Regions from separate parts of the Mesorhizobium sp. M0062 genome, predicted to be linked through region 2. Evidence: predicted binding sites of a transcription regulator. Region 2 holds the regulator's gene; each other region holds the start of a gene.
What was found. Region 2 encodes LexA, which represses DNA repair genes until DNA is damaged. Its sites were predicted from a motif close to TGTTCNNNNTGTGTTCNG; they were not measured.
Positions count from the first base shown of each region.

Region 1: the regulator LexA is predicted to act here: its motif matches at 4,504-4,521, upstream of dinB (DNA polymerase IV).
Region 3: the regulator LexA is predicted to act here: its motif matches at 2,529-2,546, upstream of recA (recombinase RecA).

Region 1 covers NZ_JAMYUO010000016.1:116,738-124,465, forward strand. The annotation lists gene NKJ64_RS19665 (hypothetical protein) at 154-405, shown strand; gene NKJ64_RS19670 (DUF2934 domain-containing protein) at 562-801, opposite strand; gene NKJ64_RS19675 (hypothetical protein) at 894-1,109, opposite strand; gene NKJ64_RS19680 (DUF1236 domain-containing protein) at 1,208-1,537, opposite strand; gene NKJ64_RS19685 (hypothetical protein) at 1,879-2,181, opposite strand; gene NKJ64_RS19690 (hypothetical protein) at 2,342-2,671, shown strand; gene NKJ64_RS19700 (hypothetical protein) at 2,812-3,042, shown strand; gene NKJ64_RS19705 (hypothetical protein) at 3,063-3,284, opposite strand; gene NKJ64_RS19710 (heme-copper oxidase family protein) at 3,551-3,958, opposite strand; gene NKJ64_RS19715 (hypothetical protein) at 4,113-4,349, opposite strand; gene dinB (DNA polymerase IV) at 4,582-5,823, shown strand; gene NKJ64_RS19725 (hypothetical protein) at 6,108-6,206, shown strand; gene NKJ64_RS19730 (hypothetical protein) at 6,265-6,363, shown strand; gene NKJ64_RS19735 (hypothetical protein) at 6,555-7,724, opposite strand.
Region 2 covers NZ_JAMYUO010000006.1:251,161-258,888, forward strand. The annotation lists gene kynU (kynureninase) at 1-267, opposite strand, end outside; gene NKJ64_RS10590 (GntR family transcriptional regulator) at 435-1,199, shown strand; gene lexA (transcriptional repressor LexA) at 1,405-2,187, shown strand; gene NKJ64_RS10600 (ComEC/Rec2 family competence protein) at 2,181-4,637, opposite strand; gene arr (NAD(+)--rifampin ADP-ribosyltransferase) at 4,749-5,165, opposite strand; gene gltX (glutamate--tRNA ligase) at 5,628-7,052, shown strand; gene gltA (citrate synthase) at 7,233-7,728, shown strand, end outside.
Region 3 covers NZ_JAMYUO010000005.1:203,120-210,847, forward strand. The annotation lists gene alaS (alanine--tRNA ligase) at 1-1,095, opposite strand, end outside; gene recA (recombinase RecA) at 1,367-2,470, opposite strand; gene NKJ64_RS08915 (carbohydrate kinase family protein) at 2,753-3,697, shown strand; gene NKJ64_RS08920 (pseudouridine-5'-phosphate glycosidase) at 3,768-4,685, shown strand; gene NKJ64_RS08925 (GNAT family N-acetyltransferase) at 4,720-5,214, opposite strand; gene NKJ64_RS08930 (TfoX/Sxy family protein) at 5,240-5,563, opposite strand; gene NKJ64_RS08935 (GFA family protein) at 5,647-6,144, shown strand; gene sufA (Fe-S cluster assembly scaffold SufA) at 6,288-6,668, opposite strand; gene NKJ64_RS08945 (SUF system Fe-S cluster assembly protein) at 6,774-7,160, opposite strand; gene NKJ64_RS08950 (cysteine desulfurase) at 7,182-7,728, opposite strand, start outside.

The DNA.
Region 1 (7,728 bases), on a different contig from region 2:
AGCACAGCGAACCATGTTGCCTTCGCCGATCTCTCTCGGCCTTTGCTGTCACCCCCGTCGTTGCCGCCGCCTTTGTTGCCGCCGCCTTTATTGCCGCCCCCTTTGTTGCCCTTGTCATTCGATCAGTGCGAACGCCTCGCCGGGGCTTGGCGAATGGCCAGCCAAGACATCGCCGACGACATCCGCTTCATCCGCCAATATCTGAAAGTCGTTGCCGATAAGGACGAGAGGCTGTCGACCGGCACCCTTGTTCACAGCCGCGCCTATGTCGAGGCCTGCGCCGGCTGGCTGCCACAGACTGTAACGCGCTATCTGCGCCACCTGCGCCAGATCACCGAATGCGAACTGGCCATGACAGCTGCCGGCATTCGCTTTGCGCTGTCGAGTTATGCCTGGGAGGCATGAGGGCGCCTGTCGCCAAACACAAGGAATTGCGCTGCCCGTCGCAGGCGCAATTCGTCAGGTTGAGAGGCTCGGGCGCGCCTGAACGGCGGGCGCCAAGGATGGCCCCGGCCAGCGAATTCCGGCCTTGCTTTATTTCGACTGGCCTTATTTCTGGCCTTATTTCGATTTGGCTTTGCCGGACTTTGCGGCGGCAGGCTTCGCCGCCTTTGGCTTGGCGGCTGCCTTGGCGGGCTTGGCGTCAGCTTTCTTCGCCGCGTTTTTGGGCTTGGCGACCGCGCCATCGACTTCAGCCGTGGCCTGCTCCCAGTGTTCCTGATGCGCGCCTTCAGGCCGGCCGGCCTTTTCCCAGATCTCGTGCGCGCGCTGGCGAATGCGGTCCTGTTTGTCGTCCGTCACTTAAGCCTCCGTGGTTGGGTCCGGTCGGTTGGTCCAGATTCCACGAAAACATTAGCCGAAAATTCGGCCGGCGTCTTGAGTGACGAGACATCTCAGCGCGGGTCGGAAATCACCGCAACGCCGAGCAGCGCCGCTTTCTTGACGATCAGCCCCGCGAGGTCGGCATCCGAACGATCGGTGCCGGTGCGCTCCCGCAGGAGCGCGATCGCTTCCTTCATCGATAACAGCGCCGTGTTGCGCTCGGCCAGCAACTTGTCGCAACACGCCGCAACATTGGCGGAGTTCGGGGTCTCGACATGCGGCAACATGGCAATTCTCCTTTCATCATGTTCGTCATTCGGCCCTGCCGCCCTTTTGGGAAGAACGACAGGGCCGTATCACCGATGAATGGTTAGGTTGTCGAGCGTTACTCGACCACCTCGACAATCCTGCGCGTGCTGGGGTCGACCAACACGGTATGGTTGTCGACCACGGCGTATCTGTACTGGACGTCGGGAACCTCCTGCAGCTCGACAGTGTCAGGCAAGGCAGTGCCGACATTCAATTCGACGCCGAGCAGATTGACCGAGGCAAGCGGATGTTTCTTTACGTATTGGTGCACGACCGTGCGCTGTTCCGGGGTGATGATCACCTGCTGCTGTGCCGGCTGCGTGACGATGACCTCGTCGGCGGCGGCAATACCGATACCAGCGATCATGGCGAGCCCGGCGACGGCGGGAATAAGGATGGTTTTCATCTTCGTCTCCTGTCGTTGTTGGCGAGCTCCGCCGTGTTCCCGCGCGAGGCGAAAACAGCGCAAATCGAGGTGGCGGGCTCCTGGAGGCAAACGCAGCCGGTACGGTCTTGTTCCGCAAGCGGAGACTAAATTGATCGGCTTCCCGGTCATGCCAGCAGAACCCGCACCCGCAAGATTCGCATTGAAGCACAATCCCTCAGGAGACCTTCGACATGGATGATGCACGGCTCCAATTCCGGTGGCGATTGCGGCCGGCGCCGGCATTGATCCGGTGACCGCGTCGCCCGGCCAAGACCGGAACCGACCGCCTTCGTGCCACGCCGTGAAGTTTCAAGCAAAGGTCATTGCTTCGGCGGCTGCGCAGGCACCTCGCCAGGCTTGATCACCGGCGTCTTGCCCTGGTCCGGCGGCGGCTGCGTCATATCCTGGTCACCACTGGGCGGCGGCTGCAGCACGCCGCCGCAGGGACCGAGCGTGCTGGTCGATTCGCCGCCGCCATTGGCGACCGGCGGCTTCTGACCATCGTCCTGAGGCTGCGCCTGGCAAGGCGCGGCAGGGCCGTGCTGGTCGCCATTGTCCTGCGCAGCCGCCGGGTCGGCCAGCGCCAAGAGCAGCACGCATGGGATGAGGGGGAAAGTCTTCATGGTCCAGCTCCTCTGGATTCATCTCCTTGGCAAAGCAGACTAGTCCCTGGCAAAGCAGACTGGCGGCAATTGGTTCCACGGAGATGGAGTGGTTGCCGGAACCTGACAGCCGGAAGTGAGTTCCACCTTCTCGACGCAAAGCCGCCCGGAGGAGGCAATCATGGAAGAACGAAACAGAAAACCCAATGACGAGGTCGAGGCGCCGCCGAGCAAAAACGATGCCCGCGACAGGATCGCCAATGATGAAGTGGAAGCGCCGACGCCGCGCCGGCAGGATTGGGATGCGCTGCGTGGCGCAACGGTCCTACCCGACGGAGCAGATGAGGAAAGCCTGCCGGACACCACCGGTGTCGAGAAGGAAGGCGAACTGCCCGAGGAGGATGACGACAACCCCTACCAGGACAGTGACGATGCCTTGCCCGACGACGCCGAGGAAGCCGCCATTGGTCACGACCTGGCGAGGCGCGGCGGCCCGTTCGACGACGTGTAAGGCAGCGACCGCGGACTTTCGAGAGGTTTCCCGGGACGTCCACGCCGTCACCAGTTGGACCAAGTATGAGCTGAAGGCGATGCCGGAGCATCGCGATATTTCGAAGGATCCGGCTGGCCGGATCCTTCGTTTAAGGCGCCTTGGCGGTTTGGCTTAGCCCTTGTGGTCAAGGGCTGGACGGCGACAATCTCGGCACCTTCGACAGCCGAGAAGCAGCCGAGAAGCACGAACGAGAAGCCCAATATTTCAAGCGCCGTCGAGGCCGCTCGCCTGAAATCTTCAAAGTGCGCAAGAAATCCCCGCCGCGGGCGGTGCAGACACGCTCCGGCATCGCGGCGCTGCGAACCGGGCCATCGACCGCCGGCACTTGAGTGCCGACGGGCTCTGACCTTCAATTCGACCCGGGATCGCCGAGCGCCTCGGTGACGAAGGACGCCGCGATCAGGTCGTCGGCGTCGAGGCGTAGGGAGCCTTCGACACCTCCCATGATGGCTGCGACCTTCTGGAAGGTCTGCATCTCGTGTTCAGTAACGCTGGCGTCTCGCATCCTGGCTTTCAGATCGGCGATGCGTCGGCCCAGTGAGGCCGACGTTCCGATTTCTCTTTTCGACATGGTGGCCTGCTCCTCCCCCAACCCATGCTGTGGACGTACTCAAGTCTGCCTATATATAAGGCAGCGCGAATACAGTCGCCGCAACGCGCGATATCTGGGAAGGTTCCGGCGCCAAATAGTCACGAAATAATACGTGGTGGGACTCGGGTATGTTAAACGCCGACGCGGCGATAGACACCGCAGCCAGCGGCTGCGGCCATCGGCCTGGCCAACCCGTGTCGCGGGTCGCGAATGCGGGTCGGACTTTGATCGCCGCGCGCGAACAGTCAGCGAGAGGCCGGAACCACGCCGGACACCGAGCGCGCCGTTTCGGGCGAAAACACCACGAAAGCAAAAACCAGAACGGCAGCGGCGATAATGAGCGAGCCGCCGGCGACGATCGGTTCAAGCGCCGGGTTTCCCTGCAGCATCACATACAGCGCCGGCAGCATGATCACCAAGCCGAGAGTGTAGAGCCCGTAGTGGATCATGGCGACGCGACGCGCCGCCTTTTGCGGATTGAGCGCGTAGTAGCCGCCGAAGATGGCGCTCGTCACCCAACCGAGCAGATTGATATGCGCGTGCGCCGGAAAAGCGGCGTGGTCGCCCGAGATCGCCATCTGCAGGCCGGCCGCAATCCCCAACATCAGGAACAAGATGGCAGTTTTGAAAAAGAGTTCTGAAACCCTCGGCATGTCATTTCTCCCCCTATGCGGTCTGCGACCGCTTGCGACCTGGAGAATACACCCACGTGCAGAAATTTTCCACGCCCCGGTTATGGGGCCATGCCTGCACAGCTTTTTGCACGCTGTTCGACTTTTCTGGCTGCCACAACCCGGCGCCGCCGCGCTACGGCGTCAGCAAGATGTCGGCGCCCGCTCGCTCGTCGAACACCACCGCGCAGCCGCGCCCCAGCGCCACTGCCGACAGCGCGTTGGCCACCGTCTCGTCCGGCGATACGAAATCACCGGTCAGCACTCGCAACTCCTCCACCGCCCTGGCCATTGACACGCAGTGCCCGGCAACGCGATCGCTCGTGCAGGCGTCAACGACGCTGACGAGGTCGATCATCTCGAACTGGCCCATACCGGCCTCCACAAAAACAGCGTCCCGTCGCGGATATGAACGCTGAGGCGAGAGACAATGTTCCGCAGGTCCGATGCCCAGGCGGAGCACTCGACGGCCCGACCTGGAACGGACCGGCCGGCGGCAACCGCTTCGCTTGACAATAGGCCCTGTTTGTTCTCTATTTGTTCGGAAAAACGCCTCTCACAACAGACGCGGCTAATGCTGCAACGCCGCAAAGGGAACGGTCGGGATGGAACCCACCATCCTGCATGCGGATCTCGACGCCTTCTACGCCTCGGTCGAGCAGCTGCTCGACCCGGCGCTCAGGGGCAAGCCGATCGCCGTCGGCGGCGGCGTCGTGCTTGCCGCCTCCTACGAAGCCAGGGTTTTCGGCGTGCGCGGCGGCATGCCCGGACGACGCGCGCGCGAGCTTTGCCCCGGACTGATTTTCGTCGGCGGCCATTTCGCCGACTATCAGCGGCTGGGCGATGCCGCCATCAAGGTGCTCGACGATTTCACGCCGCTGGTCGAGCGGATTTCCATCGATGAAGCCTTTGCCGACGTCGCCGGCTGCACGCATCTGTTCGGGCCGCCGCCCGAGATCGCCGCCACGGTGCGTCGGCGCGTCCGGGCAGAGCTTGGCCTGCCGATCTCGATCGGCGTGGCGCGCACCAAGCATCTGGCCAAGATCGCCTCGCAGGTGGCCAAGCCCGACGGGCTGGTGGTGGTCGATCCGGACACCGAACTTGCCTTCCTGCATGATCTGCCGGTCGGGCTGATGTGGGGCGTCGGCCCGGCGACCAGAGCGCGGCTGGCCGAGATCGGCATCGAGACCATCGGCCAGTTGGCAAAGACGCATAGTGGGGCGCTGCGAAGGTTGCTCGGGCCCGCCGCCGGCGAAAAGCTGGCGTCGCTGGCATGGAACCGCGACCCGCGAAAGCTCGAAACCCACAGGCGGTCGCATTCCGCCGGCGCGCAGTCGGCGCTTGGCAGACGGCCGGCCGAAGCGCGTATCTTCGGACCCGTGCTGCTGCATCTGGCAGACCGGGTCGCCAGCCGGCTCAGGGCGAAATCACGGCCCGGGCGCACGGTGACGGTGCGCGTGCGTTTCGCCGATCTGCACGCCGTCACACGCTCGCTGACGCTCGATCAGCCGATTTCGGCAACCGCGATGCTGGCCGAAATCGCCGGGGAGCTGGTGCGCGGCGTGCTGGCCGCCAACCCTCGGGAGAAGACCATCTCGCTGCTGGCGATCTCGGTGTCGCAGCTGGAAGAAAGTGCCGAGCTGCAGCTGGAGCTGCCGCTCGGGCTTGCCGATGAAAAGCAGCGGCCCGGCAGCAGGCAAGGCCTGGCGCGCTTTGGCGCCGACCGCGCCATCGACAAGATCCGCCAGCGCTTTGGCAGAGAGGCTGTCGGCTATGGCGCCGTGGCGCTGGAAGCCCGGCGCTCGGTTCCCGATGCCTTCCGCGAACTGGCGGAGAAGGAACTGTGAGTGCGGCGCGACGGCAAGGCCAATGTTTAGGCTGGGCCAGTCCGCGCTGCATTGCCGCTCTGTTTGAGCAGGCCGACCAACCAGGCCAGACCCGCCGCAGTTTCGGACATTTTTCGCACCGCAACCCGGCCACGCCATGCACGCCCAAGAACAACGCTTTGTCGATGAAGGTGGACTTGCAGTTAGCGCATCGGCGCCAAGAAAAACCGGGATGGGACAGCGTGGCCGCGAAGGTTGACAGTGCCGATCCGTCTGGCATTATCGCGTAAGCTCGGAGGATCACTATGAAGAAAACCTATTCGAAGCCTGTTCTGGTCAAAAAAGGCAAGCTTTCGCAGGTTACGGCGCTCGCCAATGGAGCGGGTTCCGGCCCGATCGAGTGAAGTCGTTGAGTCGGCTGTCGCCTGATCTGGCGGCCTCGCCTGACACTGGAGATGCGGCATGAAGAAGACCTATTCGAAGCCGGTGCTGGTCAAGAAGGGCAAGCTCTCGCAGGTTACAGCCGACAATGGTAACGGCTCCGGGCCGGTCGCCGTCTAGCAGCCGATTATCCGACGCCTCGTGCCGTCTGGCCGGGAACAGGGCTTTGGGTGCCCGACGTGGAGAGTGGAAAATGAGGAAGACCTATCTGAAACCGGTGCTGGTCAAAAAAGGCAAGCTCTCGCAGGTCACCGCGAACGGTGCTTCCAATCCGCGATAAACCCTTTCACCCCGATTAATCGCGACACGCTTCAGCGCACAACCACCAGATCGTCGAGCACGAGCTGCCAATAGTGGCTCGTGGAGAGGCGCACGCGCGTCACCGCCGCCAGCATCGGCGCATAGTGGACGGGCGCCAGTGCCGACAGGACGATCGTGTCGCTGGCGATCAGCCGGTCGCCAAGCCAGCTCTCGACCAGTGCGGTTTCGCCTTCGGACTTCAACCATGCCGCTGTCAGCATCACGGAATGGAACCCGAACGGTTTGTCGCTCGAGAATTCGGCCGGGTGTCCGCTGCTCGTATAGCAGACATGGTCTCCCGAGATATTGCCGTTGACGTAGCCTTCGCTGCCTTCAGTATGATCGCGCGCCAGTGCGTTCAGGTTGAACCAGGTCAACCCGGCATAACCGGACGGCACCTTGCGCAGGCCGCGCGTCGTGACATCGTCGAAACCGATGGCCTGCAAGGACGCGGCGCTGTCGACAGCCGCGTTCTCGGGCGACAGCAGGCCGAGTTCGGTCGGGTAGGCCGACAAGGCCAGTCGTCGTTCCATGCCACCGCCGGTGATTTCGATCGCGTCGGCGTCATCGGGCAGATCGAGGCGGAAGCCATCGCTGAGCGGATGCACCGCCACCTCTTGCCCTTTCGCCATCACCGAGATGCTCGCCGAGATACCGTCCGCTACGCGGCCGCTGAGCCGGCGTATCGCAAACAGGCCGACCGGCTGCAGCATTGCTTCCGAGACCAGCCCGGTGGGCGAGCCCGGCAGCGGCCGGAGGTGCTGCGACTGGACCTCGTTGGCGCTGCTGGAGCGCCAGCCGGGCGGAACCGACACGGTGAAGCGGTAGCTGCCCGGCACATGGATGGGCGCGGCCCGACGTTTGGTCGACGCCAGGAAATTGGCAAAGCCGCCGCGATTGCTCCGCGCCGCGGCGACGAAGCGGCCGTCGCCATCATGCAGTCTGACCATGATGCCAGCCATCGGGCGGTCGCCGAGCCCGTAGCGACCGTCGCGATCGGCATCGAAATAGACAAAGGTCGAATGATTGAGCTTGCCGTGGTTGCCCGACCAGTCGCGGCGCACGGCGTAGTCGTTGGCCGGATCTTCACGAAGCCGGGCTCTGCGACGAGACCGCGCCAGCCGCCAGGCGAGAGCCGCAACGACAGCGGCGAACCCGACAAGGAGTATTGCCTTGATCACGGAC
Region 2 (7,728 bases):
CGCGCCGATCAGTCGCCCGAGCTGATCTCCGAGTTCCACCGGCATGTTGAACCAGCCGGCGGTGTTCCAGGCGCGAATGAGATCGTGCGCCCATTCCTGCGTGGCGGCCTGCTGCAGTTCGCTGAAGACGACCGCTGACGCGGCGCCCAGGGAATTGCCGTCGAGATAAATCACGCCTTGCGGCAAGACAAAGCGTTCGCGCATCGAGCGCAGCGGATCGGCGGCATCCATTGCTTCGATTGTAGCGAGATCGGGTGTCGTGCTCATGATCCGGCGCCCCTCCATGGACAAACGCGCGCGGCGGAGCCTGCCGCCCAAACATGCCGGCGATCTTGAGTGGTCGCCCTTGAACTGTCAAACATTATATATAATTCACCCATTGAAAGGCTTTGATATATAATGATCCGCCGAGCGTTTATGTCTGATGGATCACGATGCTGGATGACGAGCAGACCTCGAAGACGGAAGCGGCCTATCGCCTGCTCAGGCGCGATATTCTTGCGACCCGGCTGGCGCCTGCCGCGCCGTTGAAGCTGAGCACGCTGCGCAACACCTACGGCATCGGCTGGACGCCGTTGCGCGAGGCGCTGTCGCGGCTGGAGGCGGAACGGCTTGTGACCGCCATCAGCAACCGCGGGTTTGCGGTCGCTCCCGTCTCTCGGGCGGAGCTCGAGGATTTGGCGCGTGCGCGGCTGGTGGTCGAACTGCCCCTGCTGGTGGAATCGATCGAGGAGGGCGACCGTGAGTGGGAAGACGCGGTCGTTGCCGCCCACTATCGTCTCTCACGGTGCGGGTCTGTTCTCGACGATCCATCGGATGATGCGGTCGACGCGTGGTACGAAAAACACGATGCCTTCCATGCGGCGCTGCTCAGTGCCGCGACATCCAGCTGGCTGCTGCGCTTCAATGCGACGATTTCCGACCAATTGCATCGCCATCACCGCTTTCTGGGTCTGGCCCCGACGCTGCGCGCCGCCGCCGGCCGCACGGATGGCCACCGGAAGGCCGTGGCGGCCCTGCGCGACGCCGTGGCGATCGAACACCATACCGCCCTGATGGAAGCGGCCCTCGATCGCGACGTCGAACGTGCGAAAACTCTGATGACCGCTCACATCGGCTACACGCTGCAGGTCTATGCCCAGAGTGAACCCGGCGCGGATGCTGCGCAGCCCCGTCCGAAAAGGAAGCGGCGATCGTAGCCGACGACGCAGGGCACTTTGTCTTCGTTTCACCCCGTTGCCGGCCAACGACTACGAGCGGCGCTCGCAGCGCCGAACGTTACGCTGAACAAAACGTCAACACATTCATTAAACTTTAAAAGGTTGCGGAACACAACTGGAACAGATAGTGTTTGTTCTGGGTTTGTTTTTTCTGATTCTGGTTTCAGAACCCTTGGGGGCCGCGATGCTGACGCGCAAACAACATGAGCTTCTGATGTTCATCCATGAACGCCTGAAGGAGAGCGGAATCCCGCCGTCCTTCGACGAGATGAAGGAAGCGCTCGACCTCGCCTCCAAGTCCGGCATCCACCGCCTGATCACGGCGCTTGAGGAGCGCGGTTTCATTCGCCGGCTGCCGAACCGGGCGCGCGCGCTGGAAGTGCTGCGGCTGCCCGACTCGATCGCACCAGGCCTCAATGCGGCGAGGAAGTTTTCGCCGAGCGTCATTCAGGGCAGTCTTGGTCAAACCGGCCAAGGGCAAGGCGGCCAAGGACAAGGCGCGTTGGGCCAAGGCGGTCTCGGCCGCCAGATCAAGCCGGGCTCGCCGTCGCGTTCGATGTCGGCCGGCAATGACGATGCCGTTTCCGCGATTTCAATCCCGGTTATGGGACGCATCGCCGCCGGCGTGCCGATCGACGCCATCCAGCATCAGACCCATTCGATCTCGGTGCCGCCCGATATGATCATGGGCGGCGAACACTACGCGCTCGAGGTCAAGGGCGATTCGATGATCGAGGCCGGCATTTTCGATGGCGACACGGTCATCATCCGCAATGCCGACACAGCCAGCCCCGGCGAGATCGTGGTGGCGTTGGTCGACGATGAGGAAGCGACCCTGAAACGCTTCCGCCGCAAGGGCGCCTCGATCGCCCTGGAAGCCGCCAACCCGGCCTACGAGACCCGCATTTTTGGACCGGACAGGGTGAAGGTGCAGGGCAAGCTTGTCGGATTGATCCGGCGCTACTGAGCCGGCTTGGGTTTGTACTTTTCACGCTGGTTGTAAGGCGGCAGGCCGCGCGCTTCGCGGGAGAAGCGGCGTTGCTCGTGCCAGGGGCGATACGGCTTGTCGACGGCGAAGCGGATGGTTGGCGCTGCAGCTGCCGATTGCGGATCGAAGAAGACGGCGGCGCTGCCGTCGCGGGCCAGCTGTTTCTTCGTCACGACCAGCACCAGCGGGTCGCGGCACGGATTGTAGGCGGTGGCGTCATCGATGACGATCAGGCTCGCGAAGGCACAGGCCGGCCGCGCCGTCTTGCGGTCTTTCGCAAGCGCTACAATGGCTCCGGAAGGGTGCCGGGCGATACAGAGATCGCCGGTGCAATAGAAGGGCGAGCCGGGCGGCAGATCGAGCGGATCGAGATCGAACCGCGTATCTGTTGCCTCGAAAATCTCAGGTGGGATAATGGTTTTGGCCCGCAGCGCCCGTTTCCAATTGTCCGTGGTGAATTCGTTGGAGCGTTCGCGGTTGAGGGCGAGTTCGCCGCCACCGATCGGCATGGCCACCAGATGCGCATCCTCGGATATGAGCACGTCGGGCGTAAGCACCTGCGGCACCGTCAACAGGCCGGCCAGCGCGCAAGGCACGGCCGCCAACCTGAGCCAGGTGGTGGCCATGGTGGCGATGACGAGGGCGACCGCCACCAACAGCACCGAGCGGATGGAGATCAGCCCGACGGCGTCGACCGGCGAGCGCTCGGAAATCCAGGCCGATATAGCGATCATCGCCATCAGACCCTTGCCCATCACATAGAGGAACGGCCCGTCGGCGCCGAACGGCATCGCCAGTGCGCTGAGCACGGCAAAAGGCATGACGATCAACGAAACAATCGGCATCACGGCCAGATTGGCGATCAGGCTGAGCGGCGACACACGCTGAAAATGCCAGATGGCGAACAGCAAGGTTGCACTGCCGGCGATGATCGAGGTCATGGCGAGGCCGCCCATGGCCAGCGCGAATTTTCGCGACAGGAAGCCGACGAAGGAGCGCTTTGCCGGCGGCGTTCTCACCTTGTCGGCGCGGTAATCGGCCCCGCCGGCATAGGCGCCGACAAGGGCGGCGGTGGCAGCAAACGACATCTGGAAGCTGGGACCGACCACCTCGTGCGGCGACACCAGGATGACGGCAATGGCGGAGATCGCCAGATTGCGCATGGTGAGTGCGGCGCGATCAAACAGCACGGCGACAAGCATGACCGCCAGCATGATGAAGCTGCGCTCGGCGGCAACCACGACGCCTGAAATGACGAGATAGGCGGCGATGGAGACGAGTGCTGCCACTGCTGCATATTTCTTGACTGGGCGGCGCGAAGAGAAATCGGGAAACAGCGCAAAGGCGCCACGCAGCAACGCCATGATGGTGCCGGCAACCAGCGCCATGTGCAGGCCGGAGATGGAGATGATGTGGTAGATGCCGGTGCGCCGCATCGCTTCGTTGACCTCGTCCGGGATGCCGGCGCGCACCCCGACAATCAACGCCGCGGCAATCTCGCCTTCGGCGCCGCCGATTTTGCCCCTGATATGGTCGGCAATGTTTTCGCGCGCGTTCTCGATTGCCGAGGAGAGCCGCGCGGTCAGCGGCGGCGGTCCCTGCGTAGCAATGGTTTTCGGATTGCCGAGAAAGAAGCCGCTGCCGCCGATACCGGTGAAATAGCTGTCGAAGGAGAAATCGTAGCTCTCCGGCCGCACCGGACCGGTCGGCGGCAACAGCCTGGCATAGCCGGTGATCAGGGAGCCGGCGGTCATATCGGCGGGAACGGTCCGCGCCGAGAGCCTGACCCGCTCCGGGGCGTAGCGCAGCTCGGGGTAAGCGGTCGAAACCACATCGAGCGTCAGCCTGATGCGGCCGCTTTCCATCTGTTCGAGACTGACGACGCGGCCGGTCAGCCGTGTCTGAATCTCGGAGCCGAGCATCTGCGTTCCGGCGCGCCAAGTCTCGACTTTGGCGGCGACGACGCCGAGCGCGCACAGCATCGCGGCCATGCAGAACAGATGCGTCCTCGGCCGCGATCGCGTGGCGAGGGCGCAACATGTCGCCAGCACCACAATGGCGATTGGCTGCGCAAAGCCGGGCTCGCCGGCCAGCGAGAAATAAATGATGACGCCGGCCGCCAGGAAAACCGGCACCAGCAGGAAGGCGACGCCCCGGTCGAGCTCCGTGTTGGCGGCCACGGCAAGGCTGCGGCGGAGCGCGGGCCATGACGGACGGCGAAGCCGTCTGCGCAGACGGGCGATAGATCCGGGCGCTGTGACTTGCGCCGGCAACGCGCCACCGGGCAGCGCAGGCGCGACGCCGGGATGCGGCTCAGGCAGCGCGAGGGGCAGCGGCTCGGCATAGGGACTATCGGCAAACAGCGAGCGTTCGCTGACGCTTGCCTCGGCGCCTTCGCCTTCCTTCGTGCCCCGGCCACGTCCAGCCATCGGGTCTGCCCCTTGCGCCCCAGACCCCTATGCTACATGAACGCGCAAAGCGCGAAAGTCCGCGTGATCACGTCCACCGCGCCGGAATCGACCATCACCTGGCAAGGACGCTCAATCCTCAATCATATCCTGGCCCTCCGCCCTCAGGCGAGCAAGCCCATCGTGCATTGCCTTCAATTGTTCCGGTGTATGACCCTGCCATTCACCGAGTTCACCCAGGATGAGCAACGGATCACGGGAGCGGTAGGATTTCGTCGGATTACCGGGAAATTTTTTGTCGGTCAGGTTAGGGTCATCCATAAAAAACCCCGTCGGCTTTACGATGTAAATCCTTTGACGACCGTCACCCGTTGCAAGCTCTGCTCCCCAGATGGCGGCTTCCAGTGTCTGGGTGAAATAGATCCATGACAGTGGTTTACCTCTGAAATTGGAAGGGTGGCCGACGCTCAGCAGATCCCCGGGTTTCAAATCCGCCCGGGTACCATGGTAGAACGGATCACCCTCCGTATGGTCGGCGTTTTCGGTCATCGGTAGTCCTTCTTTCAATCATGCCTCCTTCGTGGCGAGACCGGCCTGCACACAGTTGCGGTGTTCACGATAATGATTGCAGAAAGGTCTATATGCGTGACCAAGCCAACGCTGTCACGGCGGCGTTGTAGTCGGGCAGTGCCGCATCCGTGAAGAAATGTCCGCTCGTCAGAGGGGGCTACCACCGTCGCAGCGATGTTCCAGGCACTGTGACGGACGCTGCAGCCGAATGAAACCCAGACATTGACGCTGCTGTCAAACGAGGTTGCGCGGAGGGTGCGAACAGATTTTGTGCTACAAGGCTCCAGCGCCAGTTGACGCAACCGATAATTGCCGACGTGCCCCGGCCACGTCCAGCCATCGGGTCTGCCCCTTGCGCCCCAGACCCCCTATGCTACATGAACGCGCAAAGCGCGAAAGTCCGCGCGATCACGCTCCGCTTTCCAAGGTTCCGAGAGTTCCATGTCCGACACGGTCGTCACCCGTTTTGCCCCCTCGCCCACCGGCTATCTGCATATCGGCGGCGCGCGCACGGCGCTGTTCAACTGGCTGTACGCCAAGCACACCGGCGGCACGATGGTGCTGCGCATCGAGGACACCGACCGCGAACGCTTCAACGAGGCGGCGACACAGGCCATTCTGGATGGGCTGACCTGGCTCGGCCTTTCCTGGGACGGTGAGGCCATATCGCAGTTCGAGCGCGCGCCGCGCCACCGTGAGGTGGCCGAGGAGCTGGTGCGCCTGGGCAAGGCCTATTACAGCTACGAGACGCCTGCCGAGCTCGAGGCGATGCGCGAGGCCGCACGCGCCAAGGATCTGCCGCCGCGCTACAACGGCCAGTGGCGCGATCGTGCCCCCTCGGAGGCGCCTCCCGGCGTCAAGGGCGCCATCCGCATCAAGGCGCCGACCGAGGGCGAAACCGTGGTGCACGACCGTGTGCAGGGCGAGGTGCGCTTCCCCAACAAGGACCTCGACGATTTCATCATTCTGCGCTCGGACGGCAATCCGACCTACATGCATGCCGTCGTCGTCGACGACCATGACATGGGCGTCACCCACATCATCCGTGGCGACGACCATCTGACCAACGCCGCGCGCCAGACGGTGATCTACAACGCGATGGGCTGGGACGTCCCGTCGATGTCGCATATCCCGCTGATCCACGGCGCCGACGGCGCCAAGCTGTCGAAGCGGCACGGCGCACTCGGTGTCGAGGCTTATCGCGCCATGGGCTATCTGCCCGAGGCACTGCTCAACTATCTGGCGCGGCTCGGCTGGAGCCATGGCGACGACGAGATCATGTCGATCAAGGACATGATTTCGTGGTTCGACATCGGCGATGTCAACAAGGGTGCGGCGCGCTTCGACTTCGCCAAGCTCGAGTCGATCAACGGCGCGCATATGCGCAAGATGGCCGATACCGAGCTGTTCGACATTTTCGTCGCCACTCTGCCATACCTCGAAGGCGGATCTGCTATGGCCGCCCGTCTCGACGACGCCAGGAAGGCGCAGCTGCTGGCCGCCTTGCCGGGCCTGAAAGAGCGCGCCAAGACGCTGGTGGAACTGGCCGATGGCGCGGCCTTCCTGTTCGTCGAGCGGCCGCTGCCGATCGACGAGAAGGCGGCAGCATTGCTCAGTGCCGACGCGCGCGCGATCCTGCGCGGCGCACATGCCGCTTTGCAGACTGTTCCGGGCGATTGGTCGGCTGCCGCGGCTGAAGCCGCGGTGCGCGAGTTCGCAGCGGCCGGCGGCCACAAGCTCGGCGCCGTGGCCCAACCGCTCCGGGCGGCCCTTACCGGCCGTAGCACCTCGCCCGGCGTGTTCGACGTTCTTGCCGTGCTTGGCCGCGAGGAAAGCCTGGCGCGGATTGCGGATCAAATCGATTAGGAGCGAGCTGGCCCAAAAAGATTGGCATTGAAAGGCGGGTTTCGCAGTGCAACATTAGGCCTTGGCCCAATCAGGCACGCACCTCCCAAAATGCGGTGGCGAGTTCGCGCATTCCGGTGATTTCGACGTGTCGTTTGCAGGAATTGCCTTGCCGGCATGAGGAACATGAAGGAGTTGAGAATGAGCGAAGCTGCGACAAGACTGGAAACCGGCAGCAAGACGACGCACCCGTCGACTGCCACGCTCGAACTGGCCGGCAAGACGCATGAATTCAAGGTGCGGAGCGGCTCGGTCGGGCCCGACGTCATCGACATCGGTGCGCTCTACAACACCACCGGCGCCTTCACCTACGATCCCGGCTTCACCTCGACGGCGAGCTGCGAGTCGGCGATAACCTTCATCGACGGCGATGCCGGCATCCTGCTTCACCGCGGCTACCCCATCGACCAGCTGGCCGAGCATGGCGACTTCCTCGAAGTCTGCTACCTCCTGCTCTACGGCGAACTGCCGACCAAGGCGCAGAAGGACGATTTCGACTACCGGGTGACGCGCCACACCATGGTGCACGAGCAGATGTCGCGCTTCTTCACCGGCTTCCGCCGCGACGCGCATCCGATGGCTGTGATGTGCGGCGTGGTCGGCGCGCTGTCGGCCTTCTATCACGACTCCACCGATA
Region 3 (7,728 bases), on a different contig from region 2:
GCGCACCAGCGTCTTGCGGAACCTGGTCTCCTCGAGCTTCAGCGTCTCGGTAATCAGCTGTTCGCCGCGCAGCAGTTCGGGATAGGCCTGGCCCATCTCACGCACTAGCGCCGGCACCACCTTCCACATCAACGGCTCCTTGGCGCCGAGCAACTGCGCATGGCGCATGGCGCGGCGCATGATGCGGCGCAGCACATAGCCGCGGCCTTCGTTCGACGGCAGCACGCCGTCGGCAACCAGGAAAGAGGACGAGCGCAGATGATCGGCAATGACGCGGAAGGAGGCGACCGTCTCCTTGTCGGGTCCCTGCCCGAGCGCTGACGAGGCCGCATCGATCAGATGACGGAACAGGTCGGTCTCGAAGACGCTCTCCACCCCTTGCAGGATGGAGGCCATGCGCTCCAGGCCCATGCCGGTGTCGATCGACGGCCGCGGCAGGTCGATGCGCTCATCCTTGGTGACCTGCTCATATTGCATGAACACCAGGTTCCAGAATTCAAGGAAGCGGTCGCCGTCCTCCTCCGGGCTGCCGGGAGGGCCGCCCCAGATGTGCTCGCCACGGTCGATGAAGATTTCCGAGCACGGCCCGCACGGTCCGGTGTCGCCCATAGCCCAGAAATTGTCGGAGGTCGGGATGCGGATGATGCGGTCATCGGAGAAACCGGCGATCTTCTTCCAGAAGCCGGCCGCCTCGTCATCGGTGTGATAGACGGTGACCAGCAGCTTGTCCTTGTTCAGCCCGAACTCCTTGGTGATCAGGTTCCAGGCCAGTTCGATGGCGCGCTCCTTGAAATAGTCGCCGAAGGAGAAATTGCCGAGCATTTCGAAGAAGGTCAGATGGCGCGCGGTGTAGCCGACATTGTCGAGGTCGTTGTGCTTGCCGCCGGCGCGCACGCTTTTCTGCGCAGTGGTGGCGCGCGAATAGGACCGCTTCTCCAGGCCGGTGAAGACGTTCTTGAACTGCACCATGCCGGCATTGGTGAACATCAGCGTCGGGTCGTTGCGCGGCACCAGCGGGCTCGAGGCCACGACCTCGTGGCCCTCCTTGCGGAAATAGTCGAGGAATGTCGACCGGATCTCGTTCACGCCACTCATGAGTGCTGCCTTTTCGCGAAAACCGCCGGCACGGCCGGCGGACACTGGTCTCTGCTTTTTAGAAGATTGACTTGGCCTTTTAGCGGGCACGCCCCACCCTGTCCAGAAACACGGAATTGGGCCAATCCGGCAACTGCCAAGCCGGCTTCACGCTGCCCAAAAACGAAAACCGCCGGCGCGAAGGCCGGCGGTTTGAAACGCAATACTAAAGAACTCGGTTACTTAAGCATCGGATAATGGACTGGATTTATGGCCGAACTCTGGCCGTGCCCTACATGGCGCCGGATTCTTCCTCGAAGCCGTCGTCGCTTTCGCCGCGCTCGGGGCCGCCATTTTCGAGAAACTTCTCGGCAATCAGCCCGGCATTCTGCCGCAGTGCCAGTTCGATCTCGCGCGCCGTGTCGGGATTGTCGCGCAGGAACAGTTTGGCGTTTTCGCGACCCTGGCCGAGACGCTGCGAATTGTAGGAGAACCAGGCGCCCGACTTCTCGACCACGCCGGCCTTGACGCCGAGATCGACCAGTTCGCCGGTCTTGGACACGCCCTCGCCATACATGATGTCGAACTCGACCACCTTGAAGGGCGGCGCCAGCTTGTTCTTGACGACCTTGACGCGGGTCTGGTTGCCGACGACCTCGTCGCGGTCCTTGACCGAGCCGATGCGGCGGATGTCGAGGCGCACCGAAGCGTAGAATTTCAGCGCGTTGCCGCCGGTCGTGGTTTCGGGCGAACCGAACATGACGCCGATCTTCATGCGGATCTGGTTGATGAAGATGACCATGGTGTTGGAGCGCGAGATCGAGGCGGTCAGCTTGCGCAGCGCCTGGCTCATCAGACGCGCCTGAAGACCGGGCAGAGAATCGCCCATCTCGCCTTCGATTTCGGCGCGCGGCGTCAGCGCCGCCACCGAATCGACCACCAGAACGTCGATGGCGCCGGAACGCACCAGCGTGTCGCAGATTTCCAGCGCCTGCTCGCCGGTGTCGGGCTGCGAGATCAGCAGGTTTTCGAGGTCGACGCCGAGCTTGCGGGCATAGACCGGGTCGAGCGCGTGCTCGGCATCGACGAAGGCACAGATGCCGCCCTTCTTCTGGGCTTCCGCCACCGTGTGCAGCGCCAGCGTCGTCTTGCCCGAGCTTTCCGGCCCGTAGATCTCGACGATGCGGCCGCGCGGCAGGCCGCCGACGCCAAGCGCGATGTCGAGGCCCAGCGATCCGGTCGGCACGGTTTCGATCTCGACGACCTGCTCGTTGGCGCCAAGCCGCATGATCGAGCCCTTGCCGAAGGCGCGCTCGATTTGCGACAGCGCCGCGTCCAGAGCCTTTGATTTGTCCACCGCTTTGTCCTCTACAAGCCGCAAAGAATTCTGAGCCATGATACATCACCCCTTGGTCGTCAATGAAGGCCGGACAATCCGTAATCCCTGCCCATTTTGTACTACTTTTGTTCTCGTTTGGCAAGAGGGGTCAAATATCTGAAAAGCAACCTTTATCCGGATTTGTTCTTTTTTTGTCTCATGGTTTCGTTTCCGGATGTATCCACCATTGGGCCAGACGCGCCGGCTGTTTCGATCGGCCGAATCGCCGGCTTGCCTGCGAAGCTCCGCCGCACAGCGTAGCGCTTGTGCGGCTCGAATAACAAAGGTCATATCGCCGTTATGGTGAAATCAGCAAAGATACTGGCGGTGGGCGGCGCCCATATCGATCGCCGCGGCCAGGTGTCGGGCACGTACGTGCCCGCGGCGTCCAACCCCGGCACGATGCGCGAGGATGTCGGCGGCGGCGTCTTCAACGCGCTGCGCAGCCTGGTGCGGCGCGGCGTCTCGGCCTCGCTTTTGTCGGTGCGCGGCGGCGATGCCTCGGCCGAGACGGTTGCGCGCGCCATCGCCGACTCCGGCATTGCCGACCTGTCGGCGGTTTTCCTCGACCGCACGACGCCGAGCTACACGGCGCTGATCGATCGCGACGGCGAGCTGATCACCGGCTTTGCCGATATGGCGCTCTACGATTTGGCGTTCCCCAAGCAGATCCGCCGCTCCAAGGTGCGCGAGGTGGTCGCCGAGGCCGATGCGGTGCTCTGCGACGCCAATCTGCCATCAACGGCGCTGGAGCGGCTGGTGGGGCTCGCCGCCGGCAAGCCGGTGTTCGCCATCGCCATTTCGCCGGCCAAGGTGGTGCGGCTGATACCGGTGCTGAAGGAACTCGCGCAGGTCTTCATGAACCGGCGCGAGGCCATGGTGCTGGCCGGCGTCGATGCCAATGCCACCGAGCGCGAGACCGTCGACGGACTGCGCTGCAGCGGCCTCACCAGTGGCGTGGTGACGGCGGGCGACGGCCCGGTGCTGGGATTCGACGAAGCCGGCGCCTTCTCTATCCTGCCGCCGGCGCCGAGAAAAGTCGCCGACGTCACCGGCGCCGGCGACGCGCTGGCCGGCGCCACCATCGCTGCCCTGCTGCGCGGCCTGGCATTGCGCCAGGCCCTCCGCGAAGGCGTTGCCGCGGCGACGCTCGCCATCGAAAGTTCGGATGCCGTGCCGGCCTTCACCGCCGCGACCTTCACCGAGGCACTGGCTCTTGTGCCCGACGCGCAGGAAATGGCATGAGGGCGGCCAATTGCCATTGCCGGAGCGCCACGTCCAAGCGGACGCGCGGATCTCCGGATCGGAGACCATCATGACACCGCAAAGCGCCCGCCCCTTCATCGACCTCCACGCGCCCGTGGCCGAGGCGCTCGCCGCTGGCCGCCCCGTCGTGGCCCTGGAAAGCACCATCATCACCCATGGCATGCCTTACCCCGACAATGGCGCCATGGCCGCCAATGTCGAAAAGATAATCCTGGACAATGGCGCGGTGCCAGCGACGATCGCCGTGGTCGCCGGCCGCATCAAGATCGGGCTTTCCGACGGCGAGCGCGAGTCGCTGGCGTTGACCGGCGACGCCATGAAGCTGTCGCGCGCCGATCTCGGCTTTGCGGTGGCGCAAGGCCGCACCGGCGGCACCACGGTCGCCGCCACCATGATCGCCGCTGACATGGTCGGGATAAAGGTGTTCGCCACCGGCGGCATTGGCGGCGTCCACAAGGGCGCGGAAAAGAGCTTCGACATCTCGGCCGATCTCGACGAGTTGGCGCGCACGCCGGTCATCGTCGTCTCGGCCGGCGCCAAGGCGATCCTCGACATCGAAAAGACGCTGGAAGTGCTGGAGACGTGCGGCGTGCCGGTGATTGGCCATGGCTGCGAGACGATGCCGGCCTTCTGGTCGCGGCATTCGCCGTTCCGCGCGCCGCTGACCCTGCACAGACCGGAAGAGATCGCGCATTTCTACAAGACCAGGGCGGCACTTGGCCTGGTCGGCGGCATGCTGATCGCCAACCCGGTGCCGCAGGACGATGAAATCCCGGCCGACGAGATGGCCGGCTATATCGAGGCCGCGCAGACGGCGGCGGAAGTGCAGAATGTGACCGGTAAGGCGGTGACGCCCTTCCTGTTGGGCAAAATCCTCGAACTGACCGGCGGCCGGAGCTTGAAGACCAACATCGCGCTGGTCGAGAACAATGCGCGGCTGGCGGCGAGGATTGCGACGGCGCTGTAGGGTCAAAACCAATCGCCTCGGCTTTGAATCTGTCCTACCGGTCGAATGCAGGGCTGAATTTCAGCTGCCCGGTCGCGGGCTCGCTCTGGAAGGGGAGTGATTGCACATATTGCGCGGGCAGTTCTTGATAGCTCAAATTGCCGTCGCTTCTGAAGCCGAAGCGCCCGTAATAGGCTGGATCACCGATCAAGACGCAGCCTTTTGCTCCGTTCGTCTTGAGGATCGCAAGCCCCTCGTTGATCAATGCACTTCCGATGCCTTGCCGCTGCTTATCCGGCCACACAGATACCGGACCAAGCCCGTACCATCCGTCGCTTTCAACTCCAACCGTAACTGGCGAGAAGGCTACGTGCCCCACGATGTCTCCACCTCTGACGGCAACAAGCGAAACCGTCAGATCACCATCATTCCGCAACTTGGTAATGATCGGAGCCTCCGAACCATCGCTGAACGGCGTGGGTTCGAAAGCCGCGATGGTCAGGTCGTGAATGGTCTGCTTATCGTCAGGTCGCTCTGGTCTGATGAACATAGCCATGAGAAATGCCCCAGGGTTACTACTTCCCCGCCCGGCGTCCCGCCTCATACGCCCGGCGCGCCCACACCCTCATCTCGTCAGGGTCATCAAACGCGTCGTCGGGAATGCTCCAGTACGGCATCGCAACCAGCTTGCCGTGGCGGGTGCCGGTATAGGTCCATTGCTTGCAGCCGGCGGCTTCGAAATCGGGCGCGCTTTGCTCGTCAGCCTTGAGCAGCAATTCGCCGCGCAGCACGATGGCGACGATGACGCCGTCGAAATAGATACCCTTGCCGCCGAACAGTTTTCGGATACTGACCGGGCCGAGGCCTTCGAACAGCTCTTCGATGCGTTCATTGTCCATGCCGCAATCATGTCACCGGGCTTGCCATGGCTGCAACCAAAAACCATGCTGGCAAGTTGAGAGCCATCCGTCGGAGTTTTGTCATGCCGCTGCTGCTCAAGGGATCCTGCCGCTGCGATGCCGTCCATTTCGAGGTGGAGAGCAACACGCCGGTGCCGTTCATGCTGTGCTACTGCTCGATCTGCCGCAAGCAGCAGGGCGGCGGCGGCTTCGCCATCAATCTCGGCGCCGATTACAAGACGCTGAAAATCAAGGGCAAGCGCAATCTCGGCGTCTACCAGGCAGAGATCGCGGACGACGAGCATCCAAAGTGTGAGATTTCGACGGGCGAGCGCAATTTCTGCAAGAAGTGCGGTTCGGCGCTCTGGCTCTACGATCCGACATGGCCGGACCTGGTCCACCCCTTCGCCTCGGCAATCGACAGCGAGCTGCCGAAGCCGCCGGAGAAGGTGCATCTGATGTTGAAATACAAGGCGAGTTGGGTCGAGCCGGTGATCGGCAAAAAGGACAAGGCGTTCGACGTCTATCCCGAGGAATCGATCGCCGACTGGCACAAGCGGACGAAGATGTGGGTGAAGTGAGGGCTCGGAGCGCGACTTGCGATGGTTAGCACTGCCCCTCACCCGGCCCTTCGGGCCGTTCGTCATTCGAAAAGCCAAGCAATTGGCTTTTCGCCCGCTGCGCGGACCATTCCTCACCTCCCCGTGAACGGGGATAAGGAAGATCAGGCCGAAGCGCGCGCCTCAGCCAGCGCCTTCAGGTCGGCGGGCTTCAGTTCGACGGATTCGCCGCAGCCGCAGGCCGAACTCTGGTTCGGGTTGTGGAAGGTGAAGCCGGTGCGCAGCGTGGTCTGCTCGAAATCCATCTCGGTGCCGAACAGGAAAAGGGCAGCCTCGGGCGCGACATAGACATGCGCGCCGTCGCGTTCGATATGGTCGTCCTTGGTGTTGGGCTCGGTCACCAGGTCGACCGTGTATTCCATGCCGGCGCAGCCGCCCTTCTTGATGCCGAGGCGAATGCCATGCGCATTGTCGCGCGTGGCGACGATCTCGCGCACCCGGTCGGCTGCCTTTTCGGTCATCGTGATGACGGCGAAGCGTCCCATTCTCTTTCCTCTTCCATCCCATGCAGGTTCAAGGCCTGCCGAATGATTCCTCACCTAAAATGGTGAAGTTTTACCACTGGTGCAAGTGCACCAACCTCAGTCAACCTAGTACCAGCCCACCGCCACCTGCGCCTCTTCCGACATGCGGTCGGGCGACCAGGGCGGGTCGAAGGTCATGTTGACCTCGACGCCAGAGACGCCTTCGACGGCGCCGACGGCGTTTTCCACCCAGCCGGGCATTTCGCCGGCCACCGGACAGCCGGGCGCGGTCAGCGTCATGTCGATCTTGACCGCGCGGTTGTCCTCGATGTCGATCTTGTAGATGAGGCCGAGCTCATAGATGTCGGCCGGTATTTCCGGGTCATAGACCGTCTTCAGCGCCGAGACGATGTCGTCGGTCAGCCGCGCCAGCTCGTCGGCGGGAATGGCCGAGGCGGAAACCAGCGGATTGATGGCTGCTTCCGGCGCGGTGGTGTGGCTCGCATCATCCATGGTCGTCATCCAAAGAACCTGTCACCCGAAGAACTTGCGCGCTTTTTCCAGCGCATCGGCCAAAGCGTCGACTTCGGCCCTGTTATTATACATGCCGAACGATGCCCTGCATGTGGAGGTTACGCCAAAGCGTTTCAACAGCGGCTGGGCGCAATGGGTGCCCGCGCGGACGGCAACACCCTGCCTGTCTATCACCATCGACACGTCATGGGCATGAATGCCCTGCAATTCGAAAGAAATGATGGCGCCCTTGTCCGGCGCGTCGCCGAAGATGCGCAGCGAGTTGATGGCGCGCAGCCGTTCATGCGCATAGGTCTTGAGATCGGCCTCATGGGCGGCAATGCGCTCGCGGCCAACCTTTTCCATGTATTCCAATGCTGCACCCAGGCCAATCGCCTGCACGATCGGCGGCGTGCCGGCCTCGAAGCGGTGCGGCGGCTCGTTGTAGGTGACGATGTCTTCAGTCACCTCCTCGATCATTTCGCCGCCGCCCATGAAGGGGCGCATGCCCTGCAGAATGTCCTTCTTGCCGTAGAGCACGCCGATGCCGGAGGGCCCGTAGACCTTG